DNA from 3 places in the Salinicoccus jeotgali genome. Region 1 is predicted to be linked to each of the others. Evidence: riboswitches for the same ligand, from Rfam matches in the RefSeq annotation. Region 1 holds a riboswitch; each other region holds the start of a gene.
What was found. Region 1 has a riboswitch for thiamine pyrophosphate ahead of ACZ43I_RS04445 (ECF transporter S component). Riboswitches for the same ligand answer to the same signal wherever they lie in the genome.
Positions count from the first base shown of each region.

Region 2: it holds a riboswitch for thiamine pyrophosphate, as region 1 does, so the genes downstream of both, tenA (thiaminase II) here and ACZ43I_RS04445 (ECF transporter S component) in region 1, are expected to answer to the same signal.
Region 3: it holds a riboswitch for thiamine pyrophosphate, as region 1 does, so the genes downstream of both, ACZ43I_RS03290 (YkoF family thiamine/hydroxymethylpyrimidine-binding protein) here and ACZ43I_RS04445 (ECF transporter S component) in region 1, are expected to answer to the same signal.

Region 1 is NZ_AP043830.1:884,050-890,994, forward strand. Features, by position in the region: gene ACZ43I_RS04435 (ABC transporter ATP-binding protein) at 1-101, shown strand, start outside; gene ACZ43I_RS04440 (ABC transporter ATP-binding protein) at 94-1,920, shown strand; TPP riboswitch at 1,969-2,059, shown strand; gene ACZ43I_RS04445 (ECF transporter S component) at 2,152-2,706, shown strand; gene ACZ43I_RS04450 (ABC transporter ATP-binding protein) at 2,712-4,106, shown strand; gene ACZ43I_RS04455 (energy-coupling factor transporter transmembrane component T family protein) at 4,099-4,890, shown strand; gene ACZ43I_RS04460 (YlbF/YmcA family competence regulator) at 5,014-5,439, shown strand; gene mutS (DNA mismatch repair protein MutS) at 5,608-6,945, shown strand, end outside.
Region 2 is NZ_AP043830.1:78,038-84,982, reverse strand. Features, by position in the region: gene ACZ43I_RS00375 (YhgE/Pip domain-containing protein) at 1-484, shown strand, start outside; gene ACZ43I_RS00370 (metal ABC transporter ATP-binding protein) at 687-1,433, shown strand; gene ACZ43I_RS00365 (metal ABC transporter permease) at 1,430-2,275, shown strand; gene ACZ43I_RS00360 (metal ABC transporter solute-binding protein, Zn/Mn family) at 2,313-3,260, shown strand; TPP riboswitch at 3,439-3,538, shown strand; gene tenA (thiaminase II) at 3,609-4,295, shown strand; gene thiD (bifunctional hydroxymethylpyrimidine kinase/phosphomethylpyrimidine kinase) at 4,288-5,082, shown strand; gene thiM (hydroxyethylthiazole kinase) at 5,086-5,871, shown strand; gene thiE (thiamine phosphate synthase) at 5,868-6,488, shown strand; gene brnQ (branched-chain amino acid transport system II carrier protein) at 6,529-6,945, opposite strand, start outside.
Region 3 is NZ_AP043830.1:642,478-649,422, reverse strand. Features, by position in the region: gene ACZ43I_RS03315 (glutathione peroxidase) at 81-554, shown strand; gene ACZ43I_RS03310 (pyridoxamine 5'-phosphate oxidase family protein) at 618-1,196, shown strand; gene ACZ43I_RS03305 (protein adenylyltransferase SelO) at 1,236-2,687, opposite strand; gene ACZ43I_RS03300 (hypothetical protein) at 2,845-3,291, opposite strand; gene ACZ43I_RS03295 (SDR family NAD(P)-dependent oxidoreductase) at 3,341-4,078, opposite strand; TPP riboswitch at 4,234-4,332, shown strand; gene ACZ43I_RS03290 (YkoF family thiamine/hydroxymethylpyrimidine-binding protein) at 4,394-4,972, shown strand; gene ACZ43I_RS03285 (VOC family protein) at 5,010-5,441, opposite strand; gene ACZ43I_RS03280 (DUF7916 family protein) at 5,633-6,550, shown strand; partial or broken gene ACZ43I_RS03275 (glycosyltransferase) at 6,638-6,945, shown strand, end outside.

The sequences.
Region 1 (6,945 bases):
AGATCAATGCGCTCGGTTCGCACGAAGAACTGCTGCAGCAGTCCGACTTGTACCGTTCAATAGTGGAATCACAGACGGAAGGAGGGCAATTGGATGATTGATTTCATAAAGAAACCGTTTGGACACGAACCTGTCCTCACTAAGGAAGAAATCAAAAATAAGAAGAATAAAGACGATCAGCGTCGTGCCAACGATATTTCTGGCACCTTGAAAAGGCTCTGGAAATTTATCTCGGAAGAGCGTAAGCTTCTCTATTCGATCATCTTCCTGGTGACCTTGACGAGTCTGCTCAGCATTACCGGTCCGTTCCTTGTTGGCTATATCGTAGACAATTATTTCGTACCGCGTGAGTTTGACGGGCTCGGCCGCATATTGATTTTTCTCCTTGTCATCTATATACTGCTCTCCTCCATACAGTACACAGCGGCTTTCTTCATGGTGGGCTTGTCTCAGAGGACGATATACAAACTGCGCTCGCGGCTGTTTTCGCACATGCAGAAGCTCCCCGTAAGATTTTTTGATAAGAGGCAGCATGGCGAGCTGATGAGCCGGATGACAAACGACATCGAAACTATTTCCCAGACGTTGAACACTTCATTTATCCAGTTTACGACAAGTGTCGTGACTTTGATTGGTACAATCAGTGTAATGCTTTATCTCAGTCCACTGTTGACGTTATTGACGGTCACGATCATACCGATATTGATTGTGGCAGTGGCATTCATCACAAAGCGGACGGGGCCGCTTTATAAAAAAAGGCAGAGGGCCACGGGTGAAATGAATGGTTATATCGAAGAGATGGTATCCGGTCAGGAAATCGTTAAAGTATTCTCCCAAGAAGAAACGGCCATACGCAATTTCAGCGAGAAGGCTGCGAACTTAAGGGAAATCACTTTTTGGGCCTTCCTCTATGCAGGTTTGATTCCAAAGATCATGAACATGCTGAATAATGTCAGCTTTACGATTGTTGCCGGGGCCGGTGGCCTGCTCGTGTTCTATACAGATGGGCTTGTGACCATCGGGACGATTGTGGTCTTTGCTGAATATGCCCGCCAATTCACACGGCCTCTGGCTGACCTTTCGAATCAGTTTAACCAAGTGCTGTCGGCTCTTGCCGGAGCAGAGCGGGTTTTTGGGATCATCGATTCTGAAACTGAAACAGATAGAGGGCATCTTGAGGATGTGACGATCCGCGGAGAAATAGAATTTGACGACGTCTCATTCTCTTATGATGCTGATCAAGAGAAGCCAACGATCAATCATCTGAGCTTCAAGATCGATGCCGGTGAATCGGTCGCGCTCATAGGTTCAACTGGTGCAGGCAAGACGACGGTAATGCAGCTGCTTGCCCGTTTCTACGAGACGGACAAAGGTGAAATCCGTATCGATGACCGGAACATATTGGATTATAAACGTACAGCAGTGCGTTCACAGACAGCTTTTGTGCTTCAGGATCCATACCTGTTCGAGGCGACGATCCGCGAAAATATACGATATGGTAAATTGGATGCGACAGATGATGAGGTCATTGAAGCGGCAAAATTGGCTAATGCCCATGAGTTCATCATAGAGCTTGAGAATGGCTATGATACTGTGCTCGAGGCTGATGAGGGCTTCGTCTCACAAGGACAGAAACAACTCATTTCCATAGCGAGAGCACTGATAACTGATCCGGCGATACTGTTGCTTGATGAGGCGACGAGCAGCATAGACACGGTTACGGAACTGAAGATCCAGGAGGCGCTTGAACGATTGATGAAGGACCGTACAAGCATCATCATCGCGCATAGATTGAATACAATCAAAGCCGTGGACCGTATATTCGTCATGGAACTCGGTGAACTCGTTGAAAGCGGCAGTGAAGAAGAACTGCTTAAAGCGGGTGGTAAATATCATCAAATGATTGCGGACAATAACTGATTTTACAAAAGTCTGAGAATACGCTATCATGGAGTTAATTGAATAACAGCACACCACTAGGGGTGTCCTTTTGGACTGAGAATTACCCTTATCACCTGATCTAGATCATACTAGCGTAGGGAAGTGGCATATTACATAAAATTATAATATGCACACCACTACATTAGTGGTGTGCTTTTTTTATTCTCTAATGATTTCAGGAGGGTATTAAAATGAAGAAAATCTTTAACATTGACAGACGTTTTGGTGACCGTCGTCGTTTCACTCGTGTTTGCAGTCATCTACTCAGTTTGGGGGGCATTCTACACAGCTTTGAAACCTCTCGGCATCCATCTAAATGAATTGGTCTATGGCATGTGGTTCATCGCGCCGGTCATCGTATATCTCATCATCAGGAAACCGGGGGTTGCATTGATTGCGGAATTTGCAGCAGCCTCGGCTGAAACCATAGTCCTGCTGCAGTTCGATGTCATGCTTATTATCTATGGACTTATCCAAGGGTTGGCCTGTGAACTTGTTTTTGCCATTGTACGATATAAAAGTACAGCGTTGATGGTAGCTGTATCAGCAGGGACAGCAGCGGCGCTCTCTACACTGCCTTTGGATTGGTACTATGGTTACCTTGCCCATCTCGAAACATGGAACCTGATTCTGATGGTTGGCTTCAGGATATTAAGTGGGGCAGTGGTCGCAGGGTGGCTTGCACATATCCTCTATAGAGCATTGCTTGAGACAGGTTTCCTTAAACTGCTCGGTCAGTATAAGGAAACAGAAAGGGGGGCATAGATGGTATGGAAGTGGTGAATATGGCATTGCAGTTTCGGGGCGCCAATGCCCCATTGTTTACGGACATGAACCTGCAGATAAAAGAAGGTGAAAAAGTTCTGATAGTAGGACCGAGTGGTTCCGGCAAAAGTACTTTATTGAATATACTGAGTGGCCTCATGCCACGCGTCATTGATGCACTGCTGGAAGCGGACCATATGGATTTGCTTGGTGAGGGTGCTGTGGTCTTTCAAGACCCTGATTCTCAGTTCACCATGCCTACAATCGGTGAAGAACTTGCTTTCATAATGGAGAATAATCAAGTGCCTGTCTGCGATATGACCTCGAATGCCTTATCCGTATTAGAGGCGGTGGGGTTGGAAAAACCTCTTGATGCTCAAATCAGCAGCTTATCGGGCGGCATGAAGCAAAAACTTTCGATTGCTTCTGCATTGCTCCAGAAAGCCGATACTTTCTTTTTCGACGAGCCGACAAGCATGTTGGATGAAAATACTGCCTGTTCTTTATGGGAGACGATACAGGAAGTGTGGGAAGAGCGTACTGTAGTAATTGTCGAACACAGGGTTGAACACGTGTGGTTTAGAGTGGATCGGATTATTTTGTTGAATGATGAAGGCTGTATCGCCGCCTCCGCCACCCCGGATGATATGTTAAATGACAATAGGGAAGCATTGGACGCTCTAGGGGTATGGCATCCCCATTCTTGGCAGAACGCGCCCCGGTTCGCCAAAAGCACGGGTAATGGCATGCCGCTTCTGCAGATCAAAGGTCTTTCAATAAACAGAGCAGGAGACGAGCTGCTTAATGTGGATGATCTGCATATATCAAAAGGGCAGTGGATCACACTGGAAGGAAAGAATGGAAGTGGCAAATCAAGTTTCATGATGGCTGTCATGAAACTGATGCAAACACGGGGTGAAATCATATTCGAAGGTCGGCGGATACGGAAGACCAAACAATTCCAAGGGGCACTCTATCCGGTTTTTCAGAACCCCGAGCTCCAATTCATCACCAATAGCGTCTTTGGCGAAGTGCTCATCAACCTGGAAATGCACTATGATGAGGCGGAAGCTGAAAGGAAGACGGGGGAGGTCCTTTCAAGGATGGGCCTCTCCCATATCAAAAGGCTGCACCCGCTTGAAATATCAACAGGACAAAAGAGGCGGTTAAGTGTCGCAACGGCCCTCGGCGGAATCCCGCAGATCATTTTTTTGGACGAACCGACATTCGGATTGGATGCGCGCCATACGTTCAAACTGCTCGAACTGATGCATGAGCTGGTTGAAGGTGGTACGACGATTATCATGATCACCCACGATAAAGAAATAAAAGAACGCTATCCCTCGCGGCGTCTCCAGATCCATGACGGTATAATGAAAGAGGTGGGTAGCGGTGTTTGAATCGATAAAACGCTATTCTACATTTATAGATGGGACCAACCCGCTCACAAAAATAGCAGTGGCCATCTGTCTATTTGGAACTGTGGTATTAATACATGATCCCAATCATCTATTCCATCTGTCGCTTTGGATGCTTTTATTATTTTTAGTCATGAGCGGAATTGAACTCAAGTATCAAGCATTGTTGATTGCCGTAACCATTTTAACAGGGCTTATTTCCAGCGCATATATGGTTTTATACGGTGAAGGTGACACGACCCTATTTGAATTTGGTCTTGTGCACATCACTGAGGAAAGCGTAGTGAGAGGACTTCACATAACGATGCGCGGTCTGACGCTGTCATTTTTCGGTTCGCTCATCATTTTTACTACCAGGTTGACTGATGTATTCTACAGCATGATGCAACAGGGGAAAGTAAAGCCGCAGTACGCCTATTCATTTATGGCATCGATTCGTATGATGCCTGTTATAGTCGAGGAGTTCATCACTTTGAGGAGGGCGCGCAAAGTACGCCGTTCATTGATCAGCCGAAAGTATATAGGGGGACTCAGAGGATTCACGAGCACGGTGGTGATATTGCTCAGCCAGAGCATCAGACGGGCACATCGTCTTTCGGTGGCGATGGAATCGAAAGGATTCGATGATGGGGTGCGGACCTATTACCGGCAAACTAGATTTTCCGGATATGACGTCTGTTTTATAGCACTCATTGCTGTAGGTGTCATTGCATCTTACTATTCAGGACAGTGGATAACGCCTTTTGGTACATCCGATGCAAGATAATGAAAGAATCGCTTTGAAATATAGTGATAAAAGATATATACTGATAGGAGATTTTAATAATCCGTAAAATATCATCTGCTATAAATGAAAGCCGGATGCAAAATATGAAAAGGTGGCAGTCGAATGTATACGAAGGACGATATTGTAAATGAAGCGAAAGATCTTGGCAAGATGATCGCTCAAACCGATCAGGTGGAGTTTTTCAAAAAAGCCGAAGCCAAAATCCATGAAAATAAAGAAGTGCGCGAAAAGATGGCCAGTTTGAAGAGTCTGCAGAAGCAGGCGGTCAATTTCCAGAACTACGGTAAGGAACGGGCCTATCAGATGACTGAGGAGAAGATCAAAAAGATCGAAGCCGAGCTGGATGAAATGCCGATTGTCGATCAGTTCAAGGAGTCCCAAGGACAAGTGAATGAACTCCTTCAGATGGTCTCACACGCAATCAGCCAGACTGTAACAAACGATATAATCACCTCAACCGGTGGGGATCTTCTCCAAGGTGAAACGGGCGCGGCAATGGAAAACATGCCGAACCAGAAAAAAGACTAGACATTCGAGAAGCTGCATATCCTTTTGGGGTATGCAGCTTCTTTTTCGCTTTATGTGTATGGATATAGTGGGAGCGCCGTTGATGCAAGAACAGTCGGTAAGGTTAAACAATGAAAGCGACACATGATATAATGCAGTTATATTTAAATCGATAATGGAAGTGTTTAAATGTCTACAGTTACACCTATGATGCAACAATATTTGAATATAAAAGATGAACATCCCGATACACTGCTTTTCTACAGACTCGGCGATTTCTATGAGCTTTTCTATGAAGATGCAATCACGGCAAGTAAGGTGCTGGAGATTACATTGACTTCAAGGGATAAGAAGAAAGATCCGATACCGATGTGCGGGGTCCCATATCATTCGGCTGATGGCTATATTGAACGCCTCATCAATCAAGGCTACAAAGTTGCGATATGCGAACAGATGGAAGACCCTAAAAAAACAAAGGGCATGGTCAAGCGTGAAGTAGTACGCATCATTACACCGGGTACTCTGATAGATGACTTTGGCATGGATGATGGACGGAGTAACTACATACTGGCGATCGGGGAAGCTGAAGGAGCATTCACTGTCGCCTACTCCGATATATCGACCGGTGAGATACAAGCGTTCACAACGGCCCAACTCGCCCTTTTAAAAAGTGAGATTGAGCGCATCAATCCACGGGAAATCGTTGTGGAAGAACAGATAACAGGCGTTTTATCAGAAATTTACCGTGATCCTCCAATCAATACGCCGTATAAGGCAAACGGGCATTTCAGCCTGAACTGCGATGAAGGTATAAGTGAAGCGGAGAAGGAGACACTTGATCTTCTCATATCCTACATTAATGCACACAACATGAAAGAGTTGAAGCACTTCAGGCAGGTCAAAAAGCACCGCATCAACGAGACGATGCAGCTGAATTATGCCGCCATCGCCAACCTCGAACTTCTTGAAAGCCTACAAACGAGAAAAGTGAAAGGTTCCCTGTTTTGGTATTTGAACCGTACCGAAACACCTATGGGGAAGCGCAAGCTCCGCAAATGGATCGAAAGGCCTCTGTTGTCAGAAGAACTCATCAGGGAACGGCAGGACACTGTTGCCGTGCTGCTTGAAAGCTTTCTTGAGAGGGAAGATATCCGGGAATTACTGAATAACGTATATGACATTGAAAGGCTGGTCGGAAGACTGAGTTTCGGCAACATCGATGCAAAAGACCTGGTCCAGTTGAAGGATTCGCTAGAAGGCCTGCCCCGTATAGCCGATGCACTTGAGAAAACAGGACTATCCACTTCGCCGTTATTCAAGGATTTTGATGTGTTGGATGATGTCCACAAGGTGCTGGAAGAAAGCCTGTCGGATACACCACCTAAAACCATAAGAGAAGGTGGCATATTCAAAACGGGATATGATGCACAATTGGATGAATATCGCTATATCGCCACCAACGGTAGAAAGTGGCTCGATGACTACATTGCAGGCGAGCGGGAAAAGACAGGCATCAAAACACTCAAG
Region 2 (6,945 bases), 810 kb from region 1:
CAGAATCTCACTGTTCCTTAGCCATGCCTTATTGATGTCGACACTGTTATATATTGTAATTGTCTGGATTATGCAGATTGAAATCGCCAGTCACGGGAAATTTTTCTTGGCCATGCTAGTGTGGTCGACTGCCTCCATTGCAATGATTGGACTGCTTGTCATGATTTTTGGGAATTTCGGGAAGTTTTTAGGCATTGTACTGCTCATCATTCAATTATCATCAAGTGCCGGTACTTTCCCGATCGAGACCTCAAGCGATTTCTACCAAGGACTCTATCAAGTGGTGCCGATGGCCTTTGTAGTAACCGGTTTCAGGGATGCAGTGTTCAATCAAGGATTCGATTATAATTTCAGTACGGTGATCTATGTATTGCTCGTGACGATACTGGCAGCTTTCATCCTCATATCATTAGTGCTGCTATTGAAGAATAAAATGCCGAAGTATGAAGAAAAAGTCAATAAACTAAGCAAATTTGAAAGTTGATTCTAGCAGGGGCCTACTAAACAAAGTAGGCCCCTTTTTGATGTAATTTACTTAAATGACTGTAAATTTGCATATCTTTAGTAATTTTATTTGTAAAAACCAATTACTTTTGTTATAGTGAATTAAGTTTAGGGAGCCCTAACTTAGGGATCCCTAATATTCACTATCCCAGAGGGATGTATAGTAATAGGGGGATCACGTTTTGGAGCAGTCACTCGACGTTAAAGATTTAACCGTTTCATATTCTAATAAAATTGCCATAAAAAACTTTGATGTTTCAGTGGATTCGGGCAAACTGATCGGCATTATCGGACCGAACGGTTCCGGAAAATCAACATTTGTAAAATCAGTCCTTGATCTGGTGCCAAAAGATTCGGGGGAAGTACAGATATTTGGAAAATCCATCGATAAAATCCGTAAGAATATCGCCTATATTCCTCAAAGATCACATATAGATTGGAATTTCCCCATCCTGGTCAAAGACACGGTGATACAAGGCACCTATCCTAAATTGGGCCTATTCAGCCGCCCTAAAGAGAAAGAAAAGAAAATAGCCATGGAAGCATTAAAAAAAGTCGGAATGGAAGAATTCGCCGATAAACAGATAGGTGAACTTTCAGGTGGACAGCAGCAAAGGGTGTTCGTAGCGAGAAGTCTCTCTCAAAATGCCGATATCTTATTCATGGATGAACCATTTGTTGGAATCGACATCCACAGTGAGGAAGTCATCATCAAAATTCTGAAGGAATTGAGGGATCAGGGAAAAACGCTATTCGTCATCCACCATGACCTGACCAAAGTAGAAGATTATTTTGATGACTTGATCTTAGTGAATGGCGGTCTGGTTGCTGCAGGGCCGGTTGCTGAAGTGTTCACCCCAGATCTGATGGAGAAAACTTTTAATGCGCCATTAGCTGTTTTAGAGAACATGGGAGGTAAACTATCATGAGTTTTTTGAATGACCTATTGTTCTATGATTACCTCCAGAAAGCCTTGATCACTTCAATAATGGTCGGCATCATATCCGGTGTAATCGGCAGTTTCATCGTACTGCGCGGAATGTCGTTGATGGGGGATGCCATTTCGCATGCAGTACTGCCTGGCATCGCCATTTCTTACATGTTGGGTATTTCGTATTTCTATGGTGCTGTAGTAGCAGGAGTGATCGCTGCTGTGGGTATAGGTGGCATCAGCCAAAACAGTAGAATCAAGACAGACGCTTCAATCGGAATAGTGTTCTCAACTGCTTTGGCTCTAGGGATCATACTGATTACAAAAGCGCAGAGTGCAACAGATTTGACGCAGATACTGTTCGGTAACGTCCTCCACGTCAGGACTTCTGATATGTGGATCACTGCAGGGGTCAGCCTTCTGGTCATCATCATTATCGTGGTCTTCTATAAAGAACTTCTCATTGCAACATTCGATGAGACGATGGCACGGGTTTATGGCTTGAACACCCGTTTCATCCACTATGGTCTGATGGTACTGCTGACACTTGTTGCAGTCGCCTCCCTGCAGACAGTCGGGGTGATACTGGTAGTCTCCCTGCTGATTACGCCGGCCTCGACCGCCTATCTGCTGACGAACCGCCTATCCATCATGATCGTATTATCTTCAATTTTTGGAGCCAGCGCTGCAGTGGTCGGCATCTATTACAGCTACATGCATGATCTGCCGTCCGGCCCTATCATAGCGATTGCTTCTGCCATCCTCTTTGTATTGGTGCTGATTTTTTCTCCAAGGCAAGGCGTACTGTGGCCAAAGCTTCGCAAGATGAAAAAATCATAATTGATGAGCCATTATAAATTTTTAGGAGAGATTAAACATGAAGAATAAGATTACTTATCTGATCGGCCTGTTGATGGTCGTACTAGTGTTGAATGCTTGTTCAAATGAAAGCAGTGCTGCGGGTGAAGCGAATGAGGATGATAAATTGAAAGTGGTCACATCCTTTACGATTCTAGAGGATCTCGCCCGTGAGATTGGAGGCGAGGATGTCGACATTCATAACCTCGTACCGACCGGCACGGATCCCCATGAATACGAACCACTTCCTAAAGACATGAAAAAGGCCACTGACGCGGATATTCTTTTCTATAATGGCTTGAACCTTGAGGGTGGTGGAAATGGTTGGTTCTTTAAAATGATCGATTCCGTCAATCAGGACCTAGACGATGTCTACTCCCTATCAGACCGCATCGAACCGATGTACATCACTGATGAAGAGACCCAAGCAGAAGAAATCAACCCGCATGCTTTCATCAGTCCTAAAGTGGGGATAAAGATGGCAGAGGATATGCGTGACGCTTTCATTGAAAAAGACCCGGAAAGAAAAGAAAACTACGAGAAGCGGGCTGACGAATATCTTAAACGATTGAAAGATGTAGAAGGGGAGTACCAACAGAAGATAGATGACATTCCGAAAGAAGGTCGGGTACTTGTTACAAGTGAACGCGCCTTCCAATATCTTGCCAGTGATTACGGTTTGAAGGAAGGGTATATATGGGCAATTGATACTGAAGATACCGGTTCACCCAACCAGATAAATTCACTTGTTTCATTCATTGAAGAAAATGACGTGCCTGTACTCTTCATCGAATCGAACGTCGATCCGCGTCCGATGGAGACCGTCTCCGATCAGACGGGCGTTCCTTTTTCCAAAAAACCCATCTATTCCGATGAAATTGGAAAACCGGGAGAAGAAGTGGACACCTATATCAAGTATCTGAATTACAACATCAATCTGATCCATGACGAGTTGAGCGCCGAGTAAAAGATATGGCCGTGTGGCCATATCTTTTTTTAATGGTTGATGACCCTCGATGTTCTATCTATCATTGATGTCGTCAAATTTCCCGGGAAATCATTGAAACACATTGACAGTCTGATGACTCATATCCATATTTGACTTTGAGGAATGAGTCGGCTAACATGATAATCAACTGAATACGCAACACCACTAGGGGTGCTTTTTAGCTGAGACGGTCACAGACCGATCCCTTTGACTTGATCTGGATAATGCCAGCGTAAGGAATGTGGGATGGTCGGACATATCCTGTCTTCATACTAAACCCATTTCCTACGCTGGAAATGGGTTTTTATCATTCTAAATAGGAGGATTATGATGTTAAGTACACAATTGAAGCAGGATGCAGAGCAGTTTATTGACGAAATATACGGGGATGATTTCATCCAGGGGCTCATAAATGAAGATATTGATCACGCTTCACTCATCCACTATCTTCAGGCAGATGCATTATATCTTGAAGAATTCGCAAATATTTATGCCATGCTGATCTCGAAGACCACTTCCAAGGACATGATGGAATATCTTCTCGAAGAGATGCGTTTCATACTTGGGGGAGAGGTCGAGGCACATGAAGTTTTGGCAAGAGCTGTAGGAAAGCCATATGCAGAAATCATAAAGGATGGAGAATGGTATCCTTCTGCCGATCATTATATTAAACATATGTACTATAACGCCTATGCTAAGGAAAATATCGCATTCACATTAAGTGCCATGGCACCGTGCCCCTACATCTATCAAAAGTTGGCGGAAAAGGCGATGGCGCAAAACGTATTCCAGGAAAACCACCAATACCGGGGATGGTTCGAATTCTACAGTAGCAATATCGATGAGACGGCTGATGTGATGTTCAACGCCATCGACAAAGAAGCGGAGAATATGAATGATGATGAAATAGGCCTGCTGCGCAAAAATTTCAGAGAGAGTGCAGAGCATGAAAGGCGGTTCTTCAATATGGCGATGACAAGAGAACACTGGGCGGGGGTGGATATGAATGTCTAGAATGCCCATTGCGTTGACTGTTGCAGGGACCGATCCGACTGGCGGCGCTGGTGTTTTGGCTGATATCAAAACCTTCCATTCACAAGAGGTGTTTGGAATGGCTGCAATCACCGCCCTGACCGCACAAAATACCATAGGCGTCCAAGATGTCCATAATATCCCGGGACAGTTTCTACAGGAGCAATTGGACAGCATCTTTTCCGACGAAGTACCAGACGCCATGAAAAGCGGCATGATTGCCAACGAAGAGATGATGGCAGTCATAAAAGAGTGTGTTGAACGCCACCAAGTCCCCTATATCATCGATCCGGTCATGATTGCCACAAGCGGTGATCCACTCATAGATGGAGATGCTGCTGAATTTCTCAGAACACAGCTTTTACCCCTTGCTTTGACCGTTACACCAAACATACATGAAGCAGAGAAGATCAGTGGCCAACAAATCAGTAGTGAGGGGGATATCAAGAAAGCTGCCGATATTTTCCTGAATGACATCGGGGTGCAGAGCGTTGTAATAACAGGCGGACATCTGGATTCAGGCCCCACAGACTATTTATTTACTGCAGACAACGCAATAGAACTCAGTGAAACGCGTATCGATACAACCAACACACATGGCACAGGATGCACATTTTCAGCAGTGATGACAGCAGAGGTGGCCAAGGGGAAATCAATCGAAGAAAGTTTCCGTACCGCTAAGCGCTATATCACTTCGGCAATCAGACATAACCCAAATATCGGAAAAGGTAATGGACCGGTCAGCCATTTCAGCTATAAAGGAGAGTAATTCATGGATAATGTAAATAGACTCAGAGAGATGAACCCGCTTGTTGTCTGCATCACAAATGATGTCGTCAAAAACTTCACGGCTAATGGGCTCCTTGCGATTGGCGCTTCGCCACTTGTAGGCGGGGAAGTCGCAGAAGCTTCAGATCTGATGAAATCCGCTTCTGCACTCCTCATCAACATCGGTACTGCAGATCAATCCAAACTACAGGTCATGGATGAGATGATGAAGGAAGCAAACAGGAATGATGTGCCGATTGTATTTGATCCAGTCGGATTTGGTGCTTCACGCTTCAGAGTCGAGATTACAGAACAATTATTGTCACGCCATAAAGTTTCACTCATAAAGGGGAATCCCGGAGAGATGCATGCACTATCAGGAGCTGAAAGCAATATGAAGGGGGTCGACTCTAAAGAAGAGACTCCTGCCGAAGAAATTGCAGGCAAGGCCTATGATCGGTACAGGACCCCTGTACTTGTTACAGGTGAGCAAGACGCCCTTATGACTGACAGCGGACTTTCGATAATGGGTAACGGCCATGCCCTACAGGGGAGAGTGACAGGCTCAGGATGCCTTCTTGGTGCAATCATCTGTGCATTCCTTGGAACCTCAGACCGGTTTGATGACCAGTCCATCATCGATGCGGTCAGCTATTATAACCTGTGCGCTGAGAAGGCGGCTTTGGCCCAAGAACATCCAACCCCAGGTACATTCGCCACAAGGCTGATCGATGAGCTGTATTTGAATGATGACAACTTGCTCAAAGAACGGAATGTAACGACCAGATGATGGATAAAAACGCACTTGAATTATACTTTATCTGTGGAAGTTCCGATACGGATGAGCACCTCCCCGCCGTGGTTGAGAAAGCTTTGGATGCTGGCATCACACTGTTCCAACTCAGGGAAAAGGGCAGCAGATCCTTGACAGGCGATGAACTGGTGGAGACAGCTTCTGAAATAAAAAAATTATGCGATAGCTATGAAGTGCCTTTCATCATTAACGATGACTACGAACTGGCCGAACAGATTGAAGCCGACGGGGTACACCTCGGTCAGGATGATATCAGGGTCCAAGATCTCCCTCCCTATTTTAACGACAAGATCGTCGGTCTATCTGTAGGTAATGCAAAAGAATTGGCATCAAGCAATCTCAAAAAAGTCAGTTATATAGGCACGGGGCCTGTCTATGCCACACCCTCAAAGGCGGATGCCGGCAAGGCCATTACGCCAAAAGGTCTGGCTGATATGAGACGCCTAATTGGCGACAAGCCAATGGTGGCAATAGGTGGCATCACCCCGGACAACTACATGGCCTGCCTGGAAAACGGAGCTGATGGCATCTGCGTGATTTCCGCCATTGCAAACGCACCGGATATAAGGGATGCCGTACATCGCTTCCTATGATGTTGAAAAATAATAGGTGAAGGTCCGTGCGGACCTTCACCTATTTGATATCATCATTGAATTGTACTGCAGGCTTCCGTTTCTTCCCATTGGCCGCCCTACCTTTATATCTATCTATGCCATAGCCCGCTGCCCCCGCAATAAAGGCCGGAACCATCCAGCCCAGACCTTGTTCGAAGAATGGTGTCTGTCCAAGGAGGAGACTAACAGTTTCTGATTCAATGCCGATGCTGATCAACACCTCATATAATGCATAGACGGCAGTCACGAATACCGCAGCCTGATACATCTTCCTGCTTTCCCCCGTTACACGCTCAACTAAAGAGAGGACTATCAGGACAATCGCGATTGGATAGATGAATACCAATAGGGGAAGCGCAAGCTCTAAAATCAGATCCAACCCCAAATTCGATACCAACAAACCAATTAGAACGAAGATGCCCGCATAGGTAGAATA
Region 3 (6,945 bases), 240 kb from region 1:
TACGGTTATGAGCCAAATGAATGCGCTCATGTGCCGTATTACATATAATGATAGATAACTTCCAGAAAAGGAGCATCCATATGAATATATATGATATAGAAGTAAAGAAGGCGAATGGCGAAAGCTATTCACTTGAGGACTACAAAGGAAAGCCAATGCTTATCGCAAATACCGCCAGCAAATGTGGACTGCGCGGCCAGTACGATGAATTGGAGACTCTACACAAGGAATATGAGGATCAGGGCCTGATTGTCCTCGGTTTTCCTTCCAACCAGTTCAATAACCAGGAACCAGGTTCCGATGAAGATGCTGAAGAAGCCTGCCGCATCAACCATGGCGTCACATTCGACATCCATGAAATCATCGATGTCAATGGCGATACGGCCCATCCCCTCTTCAAACATCTTAAAGAAGAGTCAAAAGGCATGATGGGTGATAAGATCAAGTGGAATTTCACAAAATTCCTAGTCGACCGCGAAGGCAATGTTGTCTCACGCGTCGCACCGACGACCTCTCCACTCAAAATGAAAGATGATATCGAAAATGTGCTATAACATATAGTGGGCCAGGCTTGAAGCCGCGCCCGCTATTTTTGTACGCATGAAAGGAAGATACAGATGTCTCACAGCGAATACACCCTTCAAGATATGTATGGCACCACCAGACGTGCACTCGCTTTCTACGACAACCAGATGCTCGACTGTATAAATGGAGAAATGCAACGCTTCATCGCCTCCCAGGAGATGATGTTCATCGCCACTGCCGATGCAAGCGGCAACTGCGACAATTCATTCCGCGCCGGCAATAGTGGGTTCGTCCGGGTACTCGATGAGACGACTTTAATATACCCGGAGTACCGTGGGAATGGTGTTATGGCAAGTCTTGGGAATATTTACGAAAATCCCCATATCAGCTTGCTGTTCATCGACTTCTTCACCCACCACATCGGCCTGCACGTCAACGGACGAGCTGACATAATCGAGGTTGATCAGCTTCACGATTACTGTGACGCGAAAACCATCTCCGACATTATGGAAGAAGAGGACGGGCGTGCCGAACGATTTGTAGTCATCCAGGTCGATGAAGCTTATATCCACTGTTCCAAGCATATACCGCATTTGGAGAAGCGATCGGGCCCCTTGGATCAAAAGAAAGGCGGCGACTTCTTCAACGCCAGAAGAAAAAAAGATATGTAGAAGAAAAAGGCATCCCCACAGAAGGGATGCCTTTTGAATTCATGTGCCGCAGAATGTCATCGTGATTTTTTCATCATCTTCCGGCGGCTCTTTATATTCCTTGTCATGCCCGTCGTCAAACGGCGTCGCAAACGCCTCTATCATTTTTGTGGCTTTGCTGTAGTCCCCTTGTTCGACGGCAAGGTCCAATGCCTCCTCCACGAGATGGTTGCGCGGGATGACTGCGGGATTGACCTGCCTCATCTGTTCATATGCCGATTCGACCGTCAAATCCTGCACCTCAAGCCTCTCTTCCCATCTCCTGCGCCAATCTTTAAAGCGTTCACTAGCCATAAGCGCATCATCATTCCACCCGTCAAGAGACAGCGTGCGGAACGTTTTCGTAAAATCAGCCTGGTGATGGCTCATGAGATCGAGCAGCTCCATTCCAAGCGCATCATCTTGACTTCCACTGCCGTCGAGGCCGAGTTTATCGCGCATGCCTTTTTGCCATTTTTCATTATACAGTTGGCCGAATCGGCTGAGCGATTGTTGGGCGACCTTCACCGCTTCTTCCTTATCCTCATGGAGCAGCGGCAGCAGCGTCTCAGCAAACCGCGCAATATTCCACTGGCCGATCCCCGGCTGGTTCTGGTAGCTATAGCGTTTTTGCGCATCTATTGAACTGAAGCATGTCTCCGGGTGATAGACATCCATAAAGGCACACGGACCGTAATCGATTGTTTCTCCGCTTATCGCCATGTTGTCTGTGTTCATTACACCGTGGATGAAGCCCACATGCTGCCATTTGCTGATCAAGTCAGCTTGACGCTCTATGACGGCATCCAAAAATTCCCGGTACTTGTCCGGTTTCGATGCAATTTCTGGATAATGGCGGCCGATTGCGTAATCTGCAAGCATCCGCACATTATCGTCTCCCTCAGCACGGGCTGCATATTCGAAAGTTCCAACACGGATATGACTCGATGCCACACGGGTCAATACTGCACCCGGGAACATCTTGCCGCGGCTCACCGCTTCCCCTGTCGTAATAAGTGCCATGGCACGGGTCGACGGTATTCCAAGCCCATGCATCGCTTCGCTGATCATGTACTCCCGAAGCATCGGCCCGAGTGGCGCACGCCCATCCCCCATGCGGGAAAACGGCGTACGTCCGGAACCTTTCAGCTGAATGTCCATCCGTGCGCCTGATGGTGTCACCTGCTCACCGAGCAGTACTGCACGGCCATCCCCGAGCATCGTAAAACTGCCGAACTGATGCCCCGCGTAAGCCTGTGCTATCGGTTTACTGCCTTCTGGCACCTCATTCCCCGAGAGGACATCAGTTGCTTCCATCTGAAGGTTTGCCGCATCCAGACCCAATTCCCCCGCCAATTTCCAGTTGAAGAGGACCATTTCCGGAAACTCTGCACTCTCCGGTTGTGTTTCTCTATAGAAGACTCCCGGGAGTTCTGTATAAGTGTGTTCCAATTGCCATCCGCTTTCAGTCATAATATTCGCCCCTTTTACGTGGTATTCTGTCTACCCATTTTATCAGAGTTGGTACAGCATTAATAACTATGGGTATATCTGCTTTCTGCTGATAGTTGATTTTTAATGTATGAAAACAAAATGCCATGACTTTTGTGGTCATGGCATTTTTGACATCCTACGTATAATTTCTCTTTATTTTTTTATTCCAAGCTTTTGAAAATACTTCATTTCTATCATTCCATGCCGTTAATTCATTCAAAAGATAATAATAGTCCTGGTCGGCAGTCATGACGCTTCTGGTAGTCAATTCAGTGTCGATATCATCATCCTTGACGATGACCTTCCAATCACACTCCACCTTGGCAGAAAGCGGATCGCCTTCTTTTATCGTATAGACGTTCCTATTTTCGGTGCCGTAGGTGATATTCAGGTTTGTAAGTGTCCGGAGACCTTCATCTGAATATTCTTCGAGCACCCATGTGTCTTCAGTCAATTTCTTTATGACATCACGTGTCCTTGAGCCTTCCCGGAGGACTTTTTTATCGATAGGGGCTGCTGTTTCTGCCTGCACATGCTTCAAGGTCACTTCCGAGTAGTCATTTATGACTGGGGTTCCAAGCACGGAAGCATCGAAGTCGACAGTCAGTACAGGTGCCTTGCCCCCTATAAACCTACTGGGCGGTGTAACCGCCATCTACAAGGAGGGTTGTGCCGGTCGTAAAGTCATTCTCCGCCAGGAATACCACTGCATGTGCAATCTCTTCAGGCTTGCCGAGCCTACCGATTGGGTGCTTATCGACGAGAGCATCATAAAACTCTCCCAATGCGTCCTTATTCACCATGTTGGAATCAACATAGCCCGGAGCTACTGCACTGACGCGGATGTTATCCTTGGCATATTGTAATGCGACGGATTTCGTCATTAAGTTTATTGCGCCCTTGGAAGCGTTATATGCAAATGCTGTCGGTTCGCCTACACTGCCGAGAATGGATGCGGTATTGATGATTGCGCCGCCTCCAGCCTTCTGCATTTCAGGAATGGCATGCTTCGAACCGTAGAATACGCTATCTTGATTGACTCTGATCACTTTATGGTAATCTTCGTAGGAAAGCTTGTGCGTCTCGCCCTGGACACCGATTCCGGCGTTGTTGAACATGATATCCAGATGTCCAAACTTTTCCACGGCGAGAGCAACGACTTTTTTAATATCCTCTTCCACTGATACGTCGGTCATCTGAAACACAACGTCACCATGGCTTTTCAACTTTTCTTCTGCTTTCCTGCCCGCTTCCTCATCGTAGTCTGCAATTACGACTTTTACCCCTTTTTCCAAGAACGCTTGTGCTGTGGCGAGTCCAATACCGGAGCCGCCTCCTGTAATGATTGCTACTTTGTCCTTAAGATCCAAAGTGCATCCTCCTTTTAATGACCGTATCCGTTCACGATACAGGTACCCAATTATCTCAATTTTCAAACTTTATAACGCAATTTATTTTTAATCATCTCAAGCTATCACTTGTAGTCGATTGATGATCACATGTATGATAAAGATGAAACTGCATACCGATGCACTGGGGGCGCTATATAAAGCTGAGACGGATTACCGGACCCCTACGACCCGATCTGGATAACACCAGCGTGGGGAAGTGCAGCTGATATACCTTCATGCTGCATTCCTATCGGACTGCAGTTTTTTATATCAATATTCAGGAGGTATGGCATTATGGGAAATGAATACGGTTCAAAACAGCCGGTAGGCTGTCAATTCAATTTGAGTGTGATGAGCGACGACTTTGTGGATGTCATCCTATCAGCTTTGGAGGAAACTGAAACTGCTGAAGTCATGATGGTGACGGATGACGTATCATCGTCGGTGCATGGCCCTATATCCGAAGTTTTTGCTGTTGTGGAGTCGATCTACTTAAACGCCGCACAGACTGGCAAGCACGTGGCGATGAGCGGTACATTTTCGGTTGGATGTCCCGAAACCCACGAGGAGAATGATCTCGAAACACCGACTGGTTCGACGGCGCCGCGTAGAGGTGTGGCGCAACAGGCCGGATGCAAATTCGCGCTCTATCCGCTGGGGACTGAGGACTATATGGAGATTATCCAATCCCGAATCAATGCAGCAGCGAAAGAAGGTGTGAAAGTGAGTGCCAGCCATGGTGCCACAAGACTGGATGGGGACGTCCACGATATCTTCAATGCCTTGGAATCGGCGTTTTTGAAAGTACAGGAAGCGGCAGGACATACCGCCATGACCTTCACCCTCTCATCAAACAGTCCTTCCAACCGCTGATTGAATACGGCCCGCCTCTTTGAGGCGGGCCGTATTTCTATATGATCAGCATATCGTCCTCATCAAAATCCCAATCAGAACCATAGGCGACTTCCCAGTAATAGCCGTCCGGATCTTTGAAATATCCGCTGTAGCCACCCCATGAGGTTGGACTCGCTTCCTTGGTGACGATGCCACCTGATTTTTTGGCCCTCTCCAGTATATGATCGACCTCCGCTTCAGATTTCGCATTAAATGCCAAGGTGATGCCGTTGAAGCCATGTGTCACATCCATTGCCTCCGCCCCGGTCTCCCTGGCAAGCGTGTCGAGCGGATATAATGCCAGTTTCGATCCCTTCATCCTGAAGAAGATGATTTCTATCTCATCCTCATCACCCATTATGATCGACTCCAACCCAAGTTTCCGGTAAAAGGCGACAGCAGCTGAAATATCTTTGACGCCAAGTGTAATCAGATTGATTCTGTCCATGGCCATTCCCCTTTTCAGATAAGGTAGTATAGAAGATGTAGTTTTACATTGTAAATATACCATATATATTTGGTGCTGACAGAATATGGTGCAAAATATATTCTGAGCGCACCCTCCCCGCCATCCGCTTCAAACTGGTCAGCGGGGATATTTTTATATAGAATGAGGGCAAAGAAGGGAGACGATCCATTATGAAACGATTACTGGACTGTAATGCATCTGATTTCAAAGGCATGTCCGGCCGGGATCTGAAACAATCCATCCAGGCAAGTGAAGGCCGGGTGATGCTCGCAGAGACGATGGCCACAGTGCCCCCACTCTATCCGGACATCACCAATGCAGAACTGGCCGCTTCATTCGGAGCGGACATGCTGCTGTTCAACCTGCTGGATGTCTTCGAACCGAAAGTAGAAGGACTGGAGCCTTCTGCCGACTTGGAGTTGATGCAGGAAATTAAACAGCTTACAGGACGGCCGATCGGACTCAACCTTGAGCCGGTCGATCTCGATGCCGAGGAGATTGAAGCGCTCGACACCATCAACCGCGGACGCATCGCATCCAAGGAAGCACTAACGGCTGTAAAGACCCTTGGTTTCGACTTCATCTGCCTTACCGGCAATCCAAAAACGGGTGTCTCAAATGATGAGATCGCCCTAGCCATAGCGCGTGCCCGGGAGATATTCGGTGAAGATATATTGATCATCGCCGGCAAAATGCATGGAGCTGGTGTAGCAAATGAAACAGGCAGTACAATCATCACCAATGAAACCCTCAACACTTTCATCCGTGCAGGCGCCGATGTCATTCTGATGCCGGCACCCGGCACGGTGCCCGGGATCACCGTAGAAGACGCCCAGCAATATACCACCCATATCCATTCACAAGGTGCACTTGTTATGTCAACGATTGGTACCAGCCAGGAAGGTGCTGATGCCGCGACTATCCGCCAGATTGCCTTGAACGCCAAGATGGCCGGTGCCGACATTCATCACATCGGAGATGCGGGCTTCTACGGAATCGCAGTGCCGGAAAACATTATGGCCTACTCGATTGCCATCCGTGGCCGCCGCCATACTTATGTGCGCATGGCCCGCTCCATAAACCGGTGAGGATGCACGCAGCTGATGTATCCTGGTGATATGCCACAGACATAAATGGAACACCACCAGGTAATAGAACCCAGGAGGATAAATGTGATGATCTATACAGTTACTTCGACGCTGCCCGAACAGCACGGCGGAAGAACGAAATCATTGTTGAGCAGAATCAAACTGCTGCAGGATGAACTCGGTGTCCAATCGACGATCCTTACGACCAATTACAATATCAACTATCCTGATATATATGAGGTGTTCAGAAAAAGGGACGTTGTGCATGAGAACACACAATTTGAAAACATATACGATTGGCTCTCAGGCTATAAATTATTCGATATAAAGAAAACGTTGATCATAAACAAACCCAAGATAACCGAAAGTGAAGTTGACATTGAAGGGTTGACTGC